DNA from 2 places in the Streptosporangium sp. NBC_01639 genome. Region 1 is predicted to be linked to the other one. Evidence: riboswitches for the same ligand, from Rfam matches in the RefSeq annotation. Region 1 holds a riboswitch; the other holds the start of a gene.
What was found. A riboswitch is a leader RNA that binds a small molecule or an ion and turns the genes downstream of it on or off. The one in region 1 is predicted to bind S-adenosylmethionine.

Region 2: another riboswitch for S-adenosylmethionine. It lies ahead of OHA77_RS09615 (glutathione S-transferase C-terminal domain-containing protein); the one in region 1 lies ahead of thrC (threonine synthase).

Annotation. Positions count from the first base shown of each region.
Region 1 is NZ_CP109272.1:5,090,425-5,095,592, reverse strand. Features, by position in the region: gene groL (chaperonin GroEL) at 1-315, opposite strand, end outside; gene OHA77_RS23280 (cold-shock protein) at 657-857, opposite strand; gene OHA77_RS23275 (MoaD/ThiS family protein) at 1,176-1,451, opposite strand; gene thrC (threonine synthase) at 1,474-2,766, opposite strand; SAM riboswitch class I at 2,781-2,921, opposite strand; gene OHA77_RS23265 (S1 family peptidase) at 3,337-4,851, opposite strand; gene OHA77_RS23260 (S1 family peptidase) at 5,139-5,168, opposite strand, start outside.
Region 2 is NZ_CP109272.1:2,153,590-2,158,757, forward strand. Features, by position in the region: gene OHA77_RS09605 (ABC transporter substrate-binding protein) at 1-474, opposite strand, end outside; gene OHA77_RS09610 (FAD/NAD(P)-binding protein) at 529-2,283, opposite strand; gene OHA77_RS09615 (glutathione S-transferase C-terminal domain-containing protein) at 2,327-3,271, opposite strand; SAM riboswitch class IV at 3,309-3,421, opposite strand; gene OHA77_RS09620 (DUF402 domain-containing protein) at 3,474-3,974, shown strand; gene OHA77_RS09625 (enoyl-CoA hydratase-related protein) at 3,990-4,763, opposite strand; gene OHA77_RS09630 (DegT/DnrJ/EryC1/StrS family aminotransferase) at 4,875-5,168, opposite strand, start outside.

The DNA of each region.
Region 1 (5,168 bases):
GCGCAGGCCCTCACGCACCAGGGCCTGGGCGAGCACGGTGGCGGTGGTGGTGCCGTCGCCCGCGACGTCGTCGGTCTTCTTGGCGACTTCCTTGACGAGCTCGGCCCCGATCTTCTCCCACGGGTCCTCGAGCTCGATCTCCTTGGCGATGGAGACACCATCGTTGGTGATCGTGGGGGCGCCCCACTTCTTCTCCAGCACGACGTTACGGCCCTTGGGGCCGAGGGTCACCTTGACGGCGTCCGCGAGCTGGTTCATACCGCGCTCGAGACCGCGCCTGGCGTCCTCATTAAACGCGATCATCTTGGCTGCCATACGGCTAGACCTCCCAAACGCAGGGTGGCTTGCACCGGATCGAGCCGACGCCCGCGACGGCATGTGAACCCGCGACTCCGTTCGGCGGGTCCCATCGTCTCGATCCAGGGTTGGCACTCTCCAACGGGGAGTGCCAACGAACTGTTTAGCACTCTACCCTGCCGAGTGCAAGCGACGGCGCCCTGACCTGCGTCCAGCTTAGGACGGGAACCCGGATTGACAGCGAAGGCCCGGCGCGCCGATGGGGGCGGCGCGCCGGGCCGACACGCAGGAAGATCCGCGCGGACTGCGCTGCCACGGGATCTGCCGGCATTTCCCGACGAATGGACGGAACGGCTGCGTCAGACCGCCCGGACGGATTCCGCCTGGGGACCCTTCTGGCCCTGGGTGACCTCGAACTCGACCCGCTGGCCCTGTTCGAGGGCACGGTAGCCGTCCATCATGATCGCGGAGTAATGGACGAACACATCCTTACCACCGTCGACCGCGATGAAGCCGTAGCCCTTGTCCGCGTTGAACCATTTGACGGTGCCTTGCGCCACTTCCGACTCCTCTTACTGGACTTGAGGACACCGCCCATTCCTCTCGCGAAGTCCTCAATCTTCGAGGCATGGACATCGCCTACGTCGATCGTTATCGACCATACCTGTGAGACACCGTGGGGCAACAGAGTCAATCCGCAGACTGCTTATTTACATGCGCATTCAAGGTCGGAACCATGTTTTGCTGAGCGTTTGTTCAGTCAAAAACCAAATCACGTTCACCAGCCACATAAGTGGACTCGCGCCACAGAACACGACACCCGCACGCGGTCAGACCGGGTGCGGGTGCGGATGGAGGGGTGGTGCGGGCGCTAAGGATCAGCCTCCGGCGACCGCCGGAATGATGGAGATCTGAACGCCGGACGGCGTGGCCGTGTCAAGGTTCTCCGCGAAACGGACGTCCTCATCCCCGACGTAGACATTGACAAAACGTCGAATCTTGCCCGTTTCATCAAGAATGCGCGCGCCGATACCGGGGAAGTCGGCGTCGAGCTTCTGCAGAACCTCGCGCAGCGTCGCCCCCTCTCCGCCCACTTCGGAGGAGCCGTCGGTGTAAGTCCGGAGAATCGTCGGAATCCGCACAGAAACGCTCATAGTTCAGCACCTTTCACAATTTTTAGGCGATAGCCGTACGGAATGCGTCGAGAGACGGACGGATGACGGCGGTGGGACGTGCCTGGTCCGCCACCGCGTCGAGGGTCTTGAGGCCGTCACCGGTGTTGAGGACCACGGTCTCGGCATCGGGGTCGATCCGCCCGGAGGCGACCAGCTTGCGCAGCACCCCGACGGTGACGCCGCCCGCGGTCTCGGCGAAGATCCCCTCGGTCCTGGCCAGCAACCGGATCGCGTCGACGATCTCGGCGTCGGTGACGTCCTCCACCGCGCCGCCGGTGCGCCGGGCGATGTCCAGCACGTAGGGGCCGTCCGCCGGGTTCCCGATCGCCAGCGACTTGGCGATGGTGTCGGGCTTGACCGGGCGGATCACGTCATGACCGGCCTTGTAGGCGGCGGAGACCGGGGAGCACCCCTCGGCCTGAGCAGCGAAGATCTTGTACGGCTTCTCCTCGACGAGGCCGAGCGTGATCAGCTCCTTGAAGGCCTTGTCGATCTTCGTGAGCTGGGAGCCGGACGCGACCGGGATGACGATCTGGTCGGGGATCCGCCAGCCGAGCTGCTCGGCGATCTCGTAGGCCAGGGTCTTGGAGCCCTCGGCGTAGTAGGGGCGCAGGTTGACGTTGACGAAGCCCCACTTGTCGCCCAGTTCGTCCCCGATGAGCTCGGAGCAGAAGCGGTTCACGTCGTCGTAGGTGCCCTCGATGCCGATCAGCTTGCCGCCGTACACCGACGCCATGACGATCTTGGCCTGCTCCAGATCCGAGGGGATGAACACGCAGGCGTCCAACCCGGCCCGGGCGGCGGCGGCGGTCACCGCGCCGGCCAGGTTGCCGGTGGAGGAGCAGGACAGGGTGTGGAACCCGAAGTTGCGGGCCGCCTCCACCGCGATGGCCACCACGCGGTCCTTGAAGGAGTGGGTGGGGTTGCCGGAGTCGTCCTTGATGTGCAGCGAGCGCAGACCCAGCTCGCGGGCGAGGTTGCCAGCGTCGACGAGCTTCGTCCAGCCGGGGTTCATGTTGGGCTTGGTGGCCACGTCCGCCGGGACGGGCAGCAGGGAGCGGTAACGCCAGATGTTGGCCGGCCCCTCGGCGATCTGCTCACGGGTCACCCGCCCGAAGTCGTAGGCGATCTCCAGGGGCCCGAAACACTCGACACAGGCGAAGTCGGGACCGAGATCGTAGCGGGCACCGCACTCGCGACAGGACAGGGCAGCGGCGGGGCCGAAGCGCCGGTTGTGCGTGTCTCCGACACGACCGATCGAGGTGGTGGGGGTTACAGTGCTTGCGAGCGCCATGAAGCGAGGCCTTTCCCTCATCTTCGTCTGCGACCACCCTGGTCACAGACCGGAATTGGCACCTGTCCCGGCCGAGCTCGTCAGATCACGAGTCTGGAACCGGGAGGGTTGCCGGGGCTTCGCAGGGCCGGTCCCTCCACCCCTCTGGATGAGCAAATATTCAGTTAGGACCTGACGAGCAGGTCTTACGCACTCTACCTCGCCTGCACGCCATCCTGACCAGATGTCTCACTCTGCAAGATGCAGCGTGTTACCTGCCGGACAAGTTCGTCGGGGCCGCCGAGTTTCGCACGAACCGTTCGCACCTGCCTGGGCCTGCTCACCTCATACGGCTCCGGCTATCCGACCGTCGCCGTGGGCACCTCGCCCACTTCGGCCGGGGCGTCTCTTCCACCACCGCCGGCCTGCTCTGGCTCTCGTCCGCCGACGGAACGGACGGAGCTCCCGCCGGACGGATGATCGTCGATCGCCCGTCCGGCGGGAGTTCCGTTCCGCGGCCTCCACCGTGATCAGCACCCCGAGACTGCGGTCAGCCGTCGGGGCGACCGCAAGAGGTGGCGCCAGGGTGGGTCATGGCGCGTTGTATGCCAGGGAGTAGGCGCCGGAGCCGCTGAAGGCGGTCACGCGATAGCGGTAGTAGCCGGCCGTGCCGGTGTAGGTGATCTTCTCGTCGGGCCCCGGGCTGTCGGAGGTGGCGACGGTGGCCCAGCTCCGGCCGTCCCACCTCTGCAGGTAGAGGTCGAAGTCAGTGCCGTCGGGGCCGTCCAGGCAGCCGGAGTGGAGACCGCGGGCGGTCGATTGGTAGTAGCGGCTACCCGGCTGGTAGCCGGACTGACCACTGGTCAGCGTACCGGTGACGGTCCTGGAGTAGCCGGTGCAGGCGCCGGGGGTCGTCGTCGGCGGAGGCGGCGTCGGGGTGGCGCCACTGCTGGCCGTCAGGGTCAGTCCGTAGGCCGTGAGGATCTCGCCGACCGGCTGGAAGTAGGTGACGCCCCCGGAGGTGCAGTTCCCGGAGCCGCCGGAGGTGACCCCTTGTGCCTGGTCCACCGAGATGAACGAACCACCCGAGTCGCCGGGCTCGGCGCAGACATTGGTCCGGACCAACTCGGTGATGGTGCCCTGGGGATAGGTGACGCTGGTGTTGCGCTGCTGGATGGTGCCGCAGTGCCAGCCGGTGGTCGAGCCGGACCGGCAGACCGACGCGCCCTCGATGGCATCCCGGGAACCGGCGACGTTCACCGTCCCGCCCGTGCCGTTCTTCACCACCGGCTTGGGCGTCCAGTCGGAAGTCACCGCGACCCAGGAGTAGTCGCTGCCCGGGAAGGACGACCCCCGGAAGATGCCCTGGGGGCTCTGGTTGAAGCCGGTGGTGGTATCGCCCTCCTTACCGCAGTGCCCCGCGCTGACGAAACCGTTCTGGGTCCCCTTGGTCGCCGAGAAGCCGATCGAACAGCGGGACGCCGAGCCGATGTAATAGGCCTCGCCGCCCACCAGGTCGGAGAGCGGCTGGGGCCGCTCGACAGACGACACCACCCGTACAGCGACCGGATCCACATCGGAGGCCTGGATGACATCCTCGGTCGTCGAGGGCGCGTCGGACAGGATGACGACCTTGTTGGTCTTCACGTCGACATAGCGCACCAGCCCGCTGTCGTCGGCGGACAGCGCCGCGTCGACCTCGTCGATGATCGCGTCGAGCTGCGTCAGCGACCGGCTGACCACCTCACCCCGGGCACCCGCGGCGGCGATCTGCGAAAGGTTGTCCTGATCGGTGGTGGCCACCACGAGGGTCTGCCCGAGGTCCCCCGTGAACCAGGAGCCGGCGAATTCGGTGCCGAGCCCACTGCGGAGCCGTTCCGCGACCGGGGTCAGGCGGGTCTCGTTGAGCAGCCGGGCCTGGGCCTGCTCCCTGGTGAGATGGAGATCGCGCTGGAGCGCCTCCAGCATGCCCGGCGGCGGTTTCAGCGCGGCCGGAGCCGCCGCCGTGCCGGCCGACAGGGGGCGGGCGACGGCCGGAGCGGCCGCCAGAACAAGGGCGGTGATCGCCAGAACGCATCCGGTGGTGACGGTATGTCTGCGGGTCATCGGTCTCTCCTCGACCTCGGCTTTCCAAGCAAGAGGGGGGAGAGCGCCGCATACCACTAGTTGATCATGCGATAAGGGCAACACCACCCTAATCCAGCCGTTGCCGATCAAGACCACAGAAGCGACACGCCACGCGGGGCGCGATTTCCAGCGAGGTCCGGCGCCAGCCGGTCCCTGGCCGCTCCGGGGCTTCCTGCCGCTCCGTCAGGATCACCAATCCCAGACATCACCGGGGTGGCCTGGCAAGGAATTGACCGGAGCGGCAGGAGCGATGAAGCCCAGACGGCTTACGGCGTCTTGTACTTCAGGGTGTAGGG
Region 2 (5,168 bases), 2.9 Mb from region 1:
CGCCTTCAGCGTGACCTTGAGGGTGTGCGTGCCGGTCACCTCGGTCTTTCCGAGGTTGCGGAGCTGGATGGCGGCCACCGCCGCGTTGTAGCCCGGCACGAGGAACTGGTCGAGGTTGGCCTTCACCGACGCCGCGTCGAACTTCTCCCCGTCGTGGAAGGTGACGTCGTCGCGGAGCTGGAAGGTGTAGGTCAGGCCGTCCTTGGAGACCTTCCAGGACGTGGCCAGCCATGGCAGGAACCCGCCGTCGCCGCTGCGGGCGATCAACGAGTCGAACTGGTTGTGCACCAGCAGGCGGGCCTTGTTCTGGCCCCACTGCTGGGGGTTGAACGTGGTGGGCTGCGTCTCCACCGCCCAGGTCAGCGACCCGCCGTCACCGCCGCCGGCCGCGGCCGTCGGGGACTGCGCCTCGGCTCCGCAGGCCGTGATCGCCAGCACCCCGGCCAGGGTCAGGACACCCCATCTCACCTTCACGCTCTTCTCCTCAACGACTCGGACGGCTCGAACGGCTCGAACGGCTCAGGCGGCTCAGGCGACATGTCTGATCTGGGTGGTGACGGCCTCGGACAGCACGAGTCGGGCGAGCGCGTCGGCGTGCCGGAAAAGCGGGGCGTTGAGCCCGGGCCGGGCGAATCCGCCGGTGGCCCGGCCACCGGCGACCCACGGGCCGAAGGCGAATCTGCGGGGGTGGGGGGCGTCAGACCGGTCCAGCACGCGCCGGTCGGCGGGCCGGACCTTCAGCAGCCCGGAGTCCTCGCCGGCCTCGCCCCGGTCACGGAGTGCGGAGATCAGCGGATCGGTGGCCCGGCTCACGCTGGGTGCGGGCAGCCGGGCCTCGATCAGGGTCCTGGCCGCCACCCCGCCGGGGACGGTGGGGCTGTGGGCCCACCAGCTCCGGTCACGGTGCTCGACCCTCAGGTCCGCGCCGAGGAAGGTGACCACGCCCGCCGCGGCGAGCGCCCGCAGTTCCTCCAGCCGGGGACCGGGCGGGCCGCTGGCGAGGTAACTGAAGAAGCCGTGGAACCACGGGTCGGAGACACCCAGCTCGGCGAGGACGCCGTAGACGGACAGCAGCCCGAGGATCATGGCGTGGTCGGCGCTGTGCGCCGGGTCGGAGCGCCGCTCCAGGTCGGCGCCCAGGTAGCCGTTCATCCATCTGCGCAGTCCCGCCGAGTCGCCGAACCGCATGCGCTCCAGCGGGCGATCCAGCCGATCGAAGTCCAGCCGGTCCAGGTACCGGGGTACGGCCCTGCGGATCAGTGCCCGCATCCCGGCGCTGCGCCACTCCTCTGCCGCGTACGCCTCCTCGAACTCCGCCCAGCTCACCCGGGACCGGCTCGGATGGGCGGTGATGAGCTCGTGGTAGTACGCGAACCCCAGTTCCTTGGCGACCAGCGGCCACACGTCCCGGCGGAAGGTCCACGGCCCCTCGCCCAGTGCCGCCGCGGTGAGGAAGCGCGGCACCGGCGGGCGGGCGCCCCGGAACGGGTATCCGGTCTTCGCGTGGTACGGCACACCGCGGCGCGACCCCATCTGCAGCAGCGGCTCCCGGCCGCTGGGCAGGTAGACCAGTTCCCCGTCGTACTCGCGGACGAAGCGGCCGCCGCGTCCCGAGGTGAGCAGCACCATCAGGTCGACGGAGGCCAGCCCCATGCCCCGCACGATCACCGGTTCACCGGCGGGCACCTGATCCAGGTCGAGGTCGGCGGTGTAGCCGGTGGGCAGGTAGAGCAGCCCGTCGCGACCGGCCACGCCCGCCAGCTGCCGCTCCTGCCCGGTCGGGGTCACGTCGCCGTTCCCCTGGGCGAGGATCACCGCGTCCACTTCGAGCGTCCGGCCGTTCTCCAGGGTCACCGCCTGCCCACCGGGGATGTCGGTGAGGTCCAGCGCGCGGGTGGCGTGGACGTGGACGCGGACGCCGCGGGGGGCGGTGGTGACCGCACGCTGGAAGACGTGCGACAGGTAGGCGTTCTGGACCGGCCGGGAGGCGAACCTGCCGGGGTCGCCGCCGAGCCACTCGGCCAGCGAGGGGCCGGGGCGGATCGGGCCCCGGCACTGGACCGACTCGTCGGTGAACAGCGTCACGTCGGCCGCGGTGGAGTTCATCCAGAGCAGTTCGGGCTGCTCGGCACGCCAGACCCGGCCGCCGCCCGGCGGGTAGGGGTCGATGACGTGGATGTCCAGCGACGGCCAGTCGAGCAGGTCGGCGGCGTTGGCGCAGATCCGCTCCACCAGGCAGGTGCCCGTCGGCCCGGCTCCGACGACGGCGATGGCGGCGCTCATGCGGTCCCCCCGCCCGGTGACGCGGCGGTCCTCTGCGGCGGCTTCATACGGCGGCTCTGCGGTGCGGCTCGTCCCAGTCGGCGTGGAGCGGGGCCACCCGGATCCGCCAGGCGGCGGTCTCCGCGGCGGCGGGGGCCGTGATGGCGGTGAAGTCGGTGTTCTCGCGGAAGGCTGGGTGCCGGTAGAGGTCCCTGGCGTAGGCCCAGAGGTTGGGGAAGGCGGTCAGCGGGCGCTCGCTGATCCCGGCCGCCGGATTGTCGCTCAGGTCGAAGCGGAGCAGCGTCGGCCAGAGCCGCACGTCCGCCTCGGTGATCCCCGAGCCGAACAGGAACCTGCGGTCGGCGAGCCGGGCGTCGAGCTCCTCCAGGAAGGAGATCACCGCCCGCCGCGCCGCGCCGTACTCCGCCTCGGTGGTGGCCGAGGCGATGCGGCCCGCCGCCGTGTTGGCGTATTCGTAGATCCTGACGTTGAGCGCGTCGATCTCCGGGCGGAGCTCTTCGGGGTAGAGGTCGACGTCCGGGTCACCGCCGAACCGGGTGCCCAGGTCGATCGTGATGTCGGGGAAGTCGTTGCTGACGATCCGCCCGGACGTCCTGTCCCAGAGCGTCGGCACCGAGACATGCCCGTCGAACCCCGGCTCGGTCGCCTCGTAGGCCTCGCGGAGCGTGGCGAACCCGTTCACCGGGTCGGCTCCGCGCCGCTCCCGGAACGCCCAGCCGCGACCGTCGCGCTCGTCGTCCACATAGGACAGCGAGACCACGTCCTGTAGCCCTTTGAGGGATCGCACGATCGCCGCGCGCTGCGCGTAGGGACAGACCGCCGCGACGTAGAGGTGGTAGCGCCCGGGTTCGGCGGGGAACTCGCCGGTGCCGTCCACGGTGATCCGCCCCTGGAAGGGGTAGCGCGGACCGGGCCGGCCACCCGGCCGGTAACGGCCGTAGGTGTCGAAGTCCACGGGACCGGCATAGGTAAGTGTGATCTCGGACATGTGCTGCTCCCAGGCATGCCTCGGTGACCCGTTGAGGGGTCCGCGCTTGCGGCACGCCCACCGTGCCGCCCGGTCTTCCCCGGGGGCACCCCGCCGCGGCGCGAGGGTTGCCGGTCAGTGAGCCGGGGCTCTGCACTGACACTCTTAACCTAGTTAGAAGGTAGGAAATGCATAGATCTCTGTCAAGCCTTATTGTCGGGGGATGTCGCATGAAATGGTGAATGTGATCTATCGGAAATACGACGGCTCGCTGCACTGGAACCATCGGGCCCGGCTGCTCGGCGAGGACGAGCACGGCGTCTGGACGGGCTGCCCCGCGGGGACCACCGGCAGCAAGGGCACCGAGCCCCCGATCACCTGGCAGCACGCGTTCGTGCTGCTCCTCCCTCGCGACGCCTGGTGGACGGCCAACTTCAACGCCGCACCGAACAAGACCGAGATCTACTGCGACATCGCGACGGTGCCCCAGTGGAGCGACGGCCAGGTGACCATGGTCGACCTCGACCTCGACGTGATCCGCATGCGGGACGGCCGGATCATCCTGGACGACGAGGACGAGTTCGCCGAGCACCAGGTCCGCTACGCCTATCCCCCGGACGTCATCGAGAACGCCCGCACCACGGCCGCCCGGCTCATGAAGGCCGTCACCGCGGGTTCCGCCCCCTTCGGAGCCGCCCCCCACTGGCTCTCCCAGGTGACCTGAGAGCCGCGCAGACGCCTACAGCGGCGGGAAGTCGGGGGCGCGGCGTTCGACGAAGCTGGCCACCCCCTCGGCGAAGTCCGGGCGGCCGAACGACTCGGCCATCAGGCGCACGGCGGCGGTCTCCGCCGCCTCCATGGTCCGGCTCCCGTCGCCCCAGACCTGACGCTTGATCACGGCCATCGACGCCGGGGAGCTGTGCGCGACCAGTTCGCGGGCGTACGCCCGGACCTCCGCCAGCAGGTGCTCGCCGGGCACCGACCGGTTGACCAGGCCGAGCTCGTAGGCCTCCGCACCGGTGAACGTGCGACCGGACAGCAACAGGTCCATGGCCCGCACCTGACCGGCGAGCCGGGGCAGGATCCACGACAGACCGTATTCGGCGATCAGGCCGCGGCGGGCGAAGGCGGTGGTCCACTTGGCCTCGTCGGCGGTGAAGACCAGGTCGCAGACCAGGGCGTGGACCATGCCGAGCCCGGCGCAGGCGCCGTTGACGGCCGCGAGGACCGGCTTGCCGATCGTGGTCGGGAAGGTGGGGGGCCGCCTGTCCGGCTCTCTCTCGTAGGAACCGTCCCGGATGGCGTCGAGGGTCTGGAAGTCGGCGCCGGCACAGAAGCCCCTCCCCGCTCCGGTCACCACGATCACCCGGACCTCGGGGTCCTTCTCGGCCTCGGCCAGCAGGTCGAAGTAGCGCCGCCCCATCGCGTCGGTCCACGCGTTGAGCCGGTCCGGGCGGTTGAACGTCAGCGTCAACACGCCCCGGTCGACAGACGACAGCACCAGATCCAGCATTTCCCGCCTCCTTGCCCGCCTCCTACCGAATCATGTTCTACATCTTCTCCGCAACGCCCCTGCCGACACGGGTCCGCGACCGATCGGCCGAGGCCCCACCCGGATCCGCCGTCAGCCCCGGCGGGCCAGCACCCTGGCCAGCGCCTCGGCGACGTCGGAGGCGCCGGCCGGATCGTCCATCAGCATCGACTGCCGCAGCCAGACCACCGTCCGCGAGGCGGTTTCGGCCGACGGGCAGGGCTCGACCCGGGCGCCCGCGTCCGTCAGGGCCGCCATCGTGCCGAGCGGCGGATAGCCGCCCTCCAGCGGCACCCCCTCGGCCGCCATCGCGGCCAGCAGGAACTCCCGGTCGACGGGGGCGTTCACCCGCAGCATGAGCAGATGCCGGGAGTCCAGGGTGGTCCC